2 regions of the Lysobacter silvisoli genome follow, and region 2 is predicted to be linked to the other one. Evidence: riboswitches for the same ligand, from Rfam matches in the RefSeq annotation. Region 2 holds a riboswitch; the other holds the start of a gene.
What was found. A riboswitch is a leader RNA that binds a small molecule or an ion and turns the genes downstream of it on or off. The one in region 2 is predicted to bind cobalamin.
Positions count from the first base shown of each region.

Region 1: linked by a shared signal. The riboswitch ahead of btuB (TonB-dependent vitamin B12 receptor) and the one ahead of DX914_RS11855 (ribonucleoside-diphosphate reductase subunit alpha) in region 2 are both predicted to bind cobalamin.

Region 1 covers NZ_QTSU01000001.1:2,497,857-2,502,354, reverse strand. The annotation lists gene DX914_RS11040 (TonB-dependent receptor plug domain-containing protein) at 1-1,439, opposite strand, end outside; cobalamin riboswitch at 1,659-1,889, shown strand; gene btuB (TonB-dependent vitamin B12 receptor) at 2,007-3,860, shown strand; gene DX914_RS11030 (hypothetical protein) at 3,901-4,491, shown strand.
Region 2 covers NZ_QTSU01000002.1:135,225-139,722, forward strand. The annotation lists gene DX914_RS11850 (DUF2339 domain-containing protein) at 1-1,208, opposite strand, end outside; cobalamin riboswitch at 1,336-1,617, shown strand; gene DX914_RS11855 (ribonucleoside-diphosphate reductase subunit alpha) at 2,008-4,353, shown strand.

The DNA of each region.
Region 1 (4,498 bases), on a different contig from region 2:
TCTCCGAAATCGCTGTAGCTCTCGAAGCGCGCGGCGATGCCTGCGGAGAATTTGTCCGTCAGGTCCGCTTCCACGTCCAGGTAGAGCGAATAGCTGTGGCGGTCGAAATCGCCGGCATCGCTGGCGCGGAAGCCGGAGAACACCTGCGCACCGGGAATGATCTGACCGTTGGGCGCGGCCACGCCGCCGTTGGCGTAGGACAGCGGCTCGCCCGCGTGCTGGGTGAACTCCTCGCCGCGCCATTCCGCGCCCCAGGCGAAGGTCACCGGGTACTGCCAGCCGAAATCCACCGGCTTGGCGAAGTCCAGGTTCAACACGTGCTGGGTGACTTCCAGCGCGCCGGCGTAGAACTGCGTCGGCGAGGTCGGGCCCAGGCTGCGGTTAAGGGTGTTCTCGATGTCGAAGCTGAGCTCGTTATGGCCGTAGTTGTAGCTCAGGTCGATCTGGGTGCCGCCGGCGGTTTCCGAACGCAGCCCGACCACGGCGGCGCGGTCCTTGCTGATGTTGTGGATCTGCGGCAGGAAGCCGTTGGGGTAGATCGAGGGGATGTTGCGCGGGTCGGCGGCGAAGCGGAAATAGCCGTTGGAGAGCACGTCGCGCTTGCTGTAGCTGCCGAAGGAATACAGGGTCAGGTAGTCGGCCAGGTTGTACTCGCCGTTGTAGGACAGTGCGCCCTGGTCGATCTCGGGATCGCCGTAGCGCTGTTCGACCACGCCCTGGAACGGGCGCGCGCGGTTGGTCTGATCCTGGTGGCCGCCCTGCGCGGCCAGGTGCAGCTTGCCGTTGTCGCCGAGCTTGAAGCCGGCGTCGCCGGAAAGCTGGTACTGCTCGCCGTCGCCGGCGCTGTACTGGCCGTAGCGCGCGGCGATGCTGCCGCCGTGGTCGCTGCCCTTGAGCACCACGTTGACCACGCCGGCGATCGCGTCGGAGCCGTACTGCGCCGAGGCGCCGTCGCGCAGCACTTCCACGCGTTCGATCGAGGCGATCGGGATCGCGTTGAGGTCCACCGGCGAGGAGCCGCGGCCCTGGCTGCCGTTGAGGTTGATCAGCGCGGTGGTGTGGCGGCGCTTGCCGTTGACCAGCACCAGCACCTGGTCCGGGGCCAGGCCGCGCAGCTGCGCCGGGCGCACCGCGTCGGTGCCGTCGGTGATCGCCGGGCGCGGGAAGTTCAGCGAGGGCAGGGCGCGCGCCAGCGCGGTGGCCAGTTCGACCGTGCCGGTGGCCTCCAGCGCCTCGGGGGTGATGATGTCGATCGGCGCGCTGGACTCGGCCACGGTGCGGTCGCTGACCCGGGTGCCGGTGACGATCACCTGATCCAGGTTGTGCGCCTCGGCGGCGGGTTCTGCGGGGGCCGCGTCCTGGGCGTAGGCGGGGGCGGTCAGGGCGGCGAGCAGGGCGAGTGCGAGCGGACGACGGACGGCGCGAAAGACTACGGACATGGTGCGCGGCTCCTTGCGGCATGGGATTGGTAACGATGTCATTCGGGTTTAACACGGTCATAACAATCGGGTCAAACGCGAAGGGTTATGAGGAAATGGCCGTACGTCATGGTTTTGAACATTGGGTGTGCCCAGGTGCCGTCCAGTGGCTCATCGGGCCGCCGGCGAGGGCCCCGCGCTCATGCCGAACCGTCATGCGGGCGAGCTTGCGCCGGCTGCTAACATGGCCGGGCTTGAGGTGATTGCCGGCCCTGCCGGCGATTGAAACGGGAATCCGGTGCGCCAGCCCTCCGAACGGAGCGGCGGCCAGTCCGGAGCTGCCCCCGCAACGGTAAGCAAGACGAACGATCCGCAACGAAGCCACTGTGCGCAGGCATGGGAAGGCGCGGACCGGAGGGCTGGAGGCCCTCGCTTGCAAGCCCGGAGACCGGCCTGAGGCTGACCCGACACGCGGTGGGCGCTGTCATGGGGCTGCCTGCGTCCGCGCTCCGCCGCCCCACGTCCCTGTCCCCGCCTGTCTCCGACCCATCGATTCCGCGCGGGTAGGCGCGGACCAGGAGCCATGCTTTGAATTCCACTGTTTCCGTCGTACGCCGCTGCGCGCTGGCGTCGGCGCTGCTGTCCGCGTTCGCGCCCGCCTGGGCCAAGGACGCCGCCACCGACCTGGACCAGGTCGTGGTCACCGCCACCCGCACCGCCCAGACCCAGGACGCGACCCTGGCCTCGGTCACCGTGATCGACCGCGAGGACATCGAGCGCCTGCAGCCGGGCAACCTGCCCGACCTGCTGCGCGGCACCCTGGGCCTGTCGATCGTCAACAACGGCGGCCCCGGCAAGTCGACCTCGCTGTTCCTGCGCGGCACCGAATCCGACCACGTGCTGGTGCTGGTGGACGGCATCAAGCTGGGCTCGGCCACCAGCGGCGGCGCCTCGCTGCAGGACATTCCGCCGGAACAGGTCGAACGCATCGAGATCGTGCGCGGTCCGTTCTCCAGCCTGTACGGCTCCGAAGCGCTGGGCGGCGTGATCCAGATCTTCACCCGCCGCCCGCAAGGCGCGTTCGCGCCCTATGCCAGCGCCTCCGTCGGCAGCTGGAGCACATTGCGCGGCGCGGTGGGCGTGGGCGGCAAGGGCGAGCGCGGCTGGTACTCGGTCAACGCCGCCAGCGAAGACACCGACGGCATCAACGCCTGCCGAGGCAAGCCTTCGCCGGGCGGCGCCGGTTGCTTCACCAACTCGCCCGACCGCGACGGCTACCGCAACCTGTCGCTGACCGCGCAGGGTGGCTATCGCTTCAGCGACGCCTGGGACGCCGAAGCGCGGCTGTTCCGCGCCGAGGGCCGCAACGAGTACGACGGCAGCACCAACAATCAAACCGACAGCGTGCAGCAGGTCGCCGGCGCGCGCTTGCGCTACGCGCCGGGCGAGCGCGCCACGTTGACGTTGAACCTGGGCCGCAGCAGCGATCTCAGCGACAACTACCGCAACGGCGTCTACTCCAGCACCTTCAACACCCGCCGCCAACTGGGTTCGTTGCAGGGCGATGTCGGCCTGGGCGGCGGCCTGCTCAGCCTGGGCTACGACTGGCAGCGCGACGAGATCGAAAGCAGCACCCGCTACGCCGAGAACCGGCGCATCAACCGCGGCCTGTTCGGCCAGTACCAGCGCGATTTCGGCGCCCACTCGCTGCAGGCCAGCCTGCGCCGCGACGACGACGGCCAGTTCGGCGGCCAGACCACCGGCAGCGCGCTGTGGGGCTGGAACTTCAGCGAGCAGCTGCGCCTGACCGCCAGCTACGGCACCGCGTTCAAGGCGCCGACCTTCAACGAACTGTACTTTCCCGGTTTCGGCAACGCCGCGCTCAAGCCCGAGGAATCGCGCAGCTTCGAACTGGGCCTGCGCGGCGAGCACGCCTGGGGCGGCTGGTCGCTCAATGCTTACGAAAGCCGGGTGGACGAACTGATCGCGTTCGATGCGTCGATCGGCCTGCCCGGCAACATCGACCGCGCGCGCATCCGCGGCGCCGAAGCCGCCGTCGACACCACCCTGGCCGGCTGGGACCTGCGTGCCAGCGCGACCTGGCTGGATCCGCGCAACGACAGCCGCGGCAGCAGCCGCGACAAGATCCTGCCGCGGCGCGCGCGCGAAAGCGCCCGCTTCGACGCCGACCGTCGCTACGGCCGGTTCTCGCTGGGCAGCAGCGTCTACGTGGCCGGCAGCCGCTACGACGATCTGGCCAACACCCGCCGCCTGGACGGCTACGCCGCCACCGACCTGCGCGTGGGCTGGCGCTTCGACGACACCTGGAGCCTGCAGCTGGCGGCCAACAACGTGTTCAACCAACGCTTCGAAACCGCGGCCTATTACAACCAGCCCGGCCGCAACTACCTGCTGACCCTGCGTTACCGCCCGGCGAACTGATCGCCGTCCCGCCGACCCGTCCACGCCACCGAGGCCGCCGATGAACGTACCCGCCCGATCCGTCTATTACAGTCTGTTCACCGCGCTCGCCGCGCTGATGGTCGCCACCCGCTTCCATCATTTCGGCAACGCGCTGCATCTGCCCGACGCGTCGATGGCGGTGTTCTTCCTCGGCGGCCTCTGGCTGCGCCGGCACCTGGGCTTCGCCGCGTTCCTGACCGTGGCGGTGGCGATCGACTGGATCGCGATCCAGGCCCAGGGCAAGAGCTTCTTCGCGCATTACTGCGTGACGCCGTCCTACGCCTTTCTGCTGCTGGCCTATGCGGCGCTGTGGTACGGCGGGCGCTGGTACGCGCCGCGCCTGCAGACCACGCCGCGCGCGCTGTTCGGCGCGCTGGTCGCGGGCCTGGCCGCGGCGGCGGTTTCGTTCCTGATCTCCAATGCCGCCTTCTACTGGCTGGGCGGGCGCTACGAAGACCCGAACTTCGCCCAGTACCTGTCGCGGGTCTGGCAATGGGGTCCGCTGTTCGTGCGCACCACGCTGAGCTACATCGCCGTCGGCCTGGCCGCTTACGCCATCGTCGCCCGCCTCACCGCCGCCCGCACCGCGCCGCGCGCGGCGCAGGCCTGAACCCGGA
Region 2 (4,498 bases):
CGCTCGCCCTGCAGCAAACCGGCCTGCAGCGAGAACGCGATCAGCGGCGTGCCGAACACCAGGCAGCCGTCGATCAGGTCGCGGCGCCCGGCCGCGCGGCGCCAGGCGTACAGGATCGGAATCAGCAGATAGAAACCGAAGAACAGCAGCAGGAACGGCTCGGTGGTCGCGTAGTGCTCGGGCTTGTAGCTCAGTACGCCCCAGGCGGTGCCGATGCCGAAGGTGAAGACGAAACCGAGCAGGTTCAGCGCGCGCCACGGGCGCCACCAGGCGATGGCGAAGATCGCCGCGTTCAACACCGCGTAATAGCCGAACAGCGCGACGTGGTTGCCCTGCCCCGTCGACAGCCAGATCGGCGCCAGGAAGCCGGCCAGGATGCCCAGCAAGGCCAAGGCGATCGCGTTCTGCCGCACCGCCAGCACGCCGGCGCCGGCCACCAGCGCCACGCTCAAGGCGAAGGCCGGCCCGGCTTCGATCAGGCCGTAGCGTTTGAACGCGGCGAACACCACCAGCAGCAGCACGCCGATCGCGCCGCCCTGCAGGCTCAGGGCGAAACTGCGCCGGCGCTCGCGCTGGCGCCAGCCGAACACCAGGCCGGCCAGCGCGCCCAGGGCCACGCCGGCCAGGCGGAACTCGATCGGGAAGCGCATCCAGCCCTGGTCGGTGGCGTACTTGAGCAGCGCGGCCACGCCGGCGAACAGCACCAGCATGCCGACCTTGACCGGCACGTTGCCCTCGGTGAACCAGCGCCGCACCGCGCGCAGCGCCAGCGTGGCCGGGTCCGGCGCCGCCGGGCGGCGCGCGGCCGCGGCCGGCGCGCGCTCGGGCAGCGGGCGCGGCGGCTGCGCGTCGAAGATCGGACGCGGCGGCAACGGCGGCGGCGACGGCGGTGCGCCGGCATCGGTGGCGGCGGGCGCGGGCGCGACCGGCGCGACCGGCGGCGTCGCCACCGGCCGGACGGGCGTAGGCGCGGGGGGCGGCTCAGCGCGCAGGATCTGCTCCAGCGTCGGCGCATCGTCGGCCGGCGCTGGCGCGGCGGTCGCAGCGGCAGCGGCAGGCGCCTCGCGCTCGCGGCGGTGCAGCGACGCGACCTGGTCCTCCAGCGTCGACACCCGCGACTTCAGCCCCGCGATCATCACCAGCGCCGCGATCAGCAGCACCGGCACCGCCAGCAGCACCAGCACCAGCAAGGCCACCAGTCCCTCCATCGCTCCCCACCCCTGTCCTTAGTCGCAGGCACGTTAACACCAAGCGCGGCGCCGTGAAGACCGCTGCGATGGATTTGCGATTCTGCGGCGACTCACCACATATCGTGTTGACGGATCAGGGCACCCCTAATATGTTGTGTCCGTCGGTGCCGATCGCGAGATCGGCTTAAAAGGGAAGCCGGTGCGGAGCCGCCTCTAGAGAGGGTCTCCAAGGCCGGCGCTGCCCCGCAGCGGTATGGGAAACGAACGTGGTCTATGCACTGGGCGCCCGGCGCCTGGGAAGCGGCCACCAGTAGGCGAATCCGGGGCGAGCGCAGAGCGGTGAGGCGGCCATGGGCCTCCCACCGCTCTCCACTCGCTCCGGGCGATGGTCCCGAGCCCGAAGACCTGCCGACAGCCGCGCGTCGCACATCGCGCGGTACCGGCTAGGGAGTCTTCGGGGGAAGACGGCCGGTGTCGATGCCGTCGCGGTCCGCCGCGGCGGTTCGCGGTCCGTCTCGGCCTGCGCGACACCCCGTCTCCATCCTTACCGACTCCGCGCCCGCGGGGGCGCAGCCGCAACGCCGGAGCCCCCGGCCTTGCGAGCGTGCCCGCGCGTCGGCCTTCGAGGGGAAGGCCGGCGACCCGTGCGTCCCTGCCTACGGAGTCCACCATGAGCACCCTGACCCCCGCACCCGACGCGGCCGCCGCCCTCGTCTCCACACCCGACGCGGCCCCCGTCCCCGTCGCGCGCGCGCCCGAGCGCGCCGCCGAAGCCGCGCCCGGCTTCGCCCTGACCCCGCCGGCCGCCAACCTGACCATGAGCGTGACCAAGCGCAGCGGGCGCCGCGAACCGGTCGACCTCAACAAGATCGTGCGCGCGGTGACGCGCAGCGCCGAAGGCCTGTACTCGGTGGACCCGATGCGCGTGGCCACGCGCACCATCTCCGGCCTGTACGACGGCGCGACCACGCGCGAGCTGGACGAACTGTCGATCCGCACCGCCGCCCTGCTCACCGCCGAGGAACCCGAGTACGGCCGCCTGGCCGCGCGCCTGCTCAGCGGCGTGATCGAGAAGGAAGTGGCCGGGCTGGAAATCCACGCCTTTTCGCAATCGGTGGTGCGCGGCCATGAGCTGGGCCTGATCAACGAACGCCTGCTCGCCTTCGTGCAGGCCAACGCACGCAAGCTCAACGACGCCATCGACCGCAGCCTGGACGCGCGCTTCGACTACTTCGGCCTGCGCACCCTGTACGACCGTTACCTGCTGCGCCACCCCACCGCGCGCACCGTGATCGAAACCCCGCAGCAGTTCTTCCTGCGCATCGCCTGCGCGCTGAGCGAAGACGTGGGCGACGCGCTGGCGCTGTACCGGCGCATGGCCCAGCTGGACTACGTGCCCTCCTCGCCCACCCTGTTCAACGCCGGCACCACCCACGAGCAGCTGTCCAGTTGCTTCCTGCTCGACTCGCCCGAAGATTCGCTGGAGTCGATCTACAAGCGCTACATGGACGTGGCCAAGCTCAGCAAGTTCAGCGGTGGCATCGGCCTGAGCTACACCCGCATCCGCTCGCGCGGCTCGCTGATCCGCTCCACCAACGGCCTGTCCAACGGCATCGTGCCCTGGCTGAAGACGCTCGACGCCTCGGTGGCCGCGGTCAACCAGGGCGGCAAGCGCAAGGGCGCGGCCTGCGTCTACCTGGAGCCCTGGCACGCCGACGTCGAGGAGTTCCTGGAACTGCGCGACAACACCGGCGACGAGGCGCGCCGCACCCACAACCTCAACCTGGCCAACTGGATCCCCGACGAATTCATGCGCCGGGTCGAGGCCGACGGCGAGTGGTCGCTGTTCGATCCGCACAAGGTGCCGCAGCTGACCGACCTGTGGGGCCCGGCGTTCGAGCAGGCCTACCACGCCGCCGAAGCCGCCGGCCTGGCGGTCAAGCAGGTCAAGGCGCGCGAGCTCTACGGCCGAATGATGCGCACCCTGGCGCAGACCGGCAACGGCTGGATGAACTTCAAGGACAAGTCCAACCGCGCCTGCAACCAGACCCTGCGCGAAGGCAACGTGGTGCACCTGTCCAACCTGTGCACCGAGATCCTGGAGGTCACCTCGCAGGAGGAGACCGCGGTGTGCAACCTGGGCTCGATCAACCTCTCGCACCACGTCGAGCTGTTCGAGGACGGCCAGGGCGCGTTCGATTTCGACAAGCTCGCCGAAACCGTGCGCCTGGCCGTGCGCCAGCTCGACCGCGTCATCGACCTCAACTTCTACCCGATCGAGACCGCGCGCCGCGCCAATCTGAAGTGGCGGCCGGTGGGCCTGGGCACCATGGGCCTGCAGGACGTGTTCTTCAAGCTGCGCCTGCCCTTCGACTCGGACGCGGCGCGCAAGCTGTCGCAGGAAATCGCCGAGGCGATCTACTTCCATGCGCTGTGCGCGTCCAACGAACTGGCGCTGGAGCACGGCCGCCACCCCGGCTTCGAGGACACCCGCGCCAGCCTGGGCGAGCTGCAGTTCCAGGCCTGGGGCGTCACCCCGTCGCAGCCCGAGCGTTGGGACGCGCTGCGCGCGCGCATCGCCGAGCACGGCCTGCGCAACTCGCTGCTGATCGCGATCGCGCCCACCGCCACCATCGCCTCGATCTCCGGCTGCTACGAGTGCATCGAGCCGCAGGTGTCCAACCTGTTCAAGCGCGAGACCCTGTCCGGCGACTTCCTGGTGGTCAACCGCTACCTGGTCGAGGAGCTGAAGAAGCTGGGCCTGTGGACGGCGGAGATGCGCGACCGGATCAAGATGGCCGAGGGTTCGATCCAGTCGGTGCAGGAAATCCCCGAGTCGCTGCGGCAGATCTACCGCACCGCCTGGGAACTGCCGATGCGTTCGCTGATCGACATGGCCGCCGACCGCGGCGCCTACATCGACCAGAGCCAGTCGCTGAACCTGTTCATCGAGAGCCCCAACATCGGCCAGCTCAGCTCCATGTACATGTACGCCTGGAAAAAGGGCCTGAAGACCACCTACTACCTGCGCTCGCGCCCGGCCACCAAGATCGCCAAGAGCACGGTCAGCGCGCCGGCCGCGGCGGCCCAGCCGGTGTACACGGCGGACGAGGCGATCGCGTGTTCGCTGGAGAACCCCGAGTCCTGCGAAGCCTGCCAGTAAACGCATCGCCTTAGCCCCTCTCCCGCTTGCGGGAGAGGGGTTGGGGTGAGGGCGCGCGGGCAAACCCACTCGCGCCGACACCTGCGTTTCGCGCGCCCTCATCCGCCCTTCGGGCACCTTCTCCCGCGAGCGGGAGAAGGGAAGC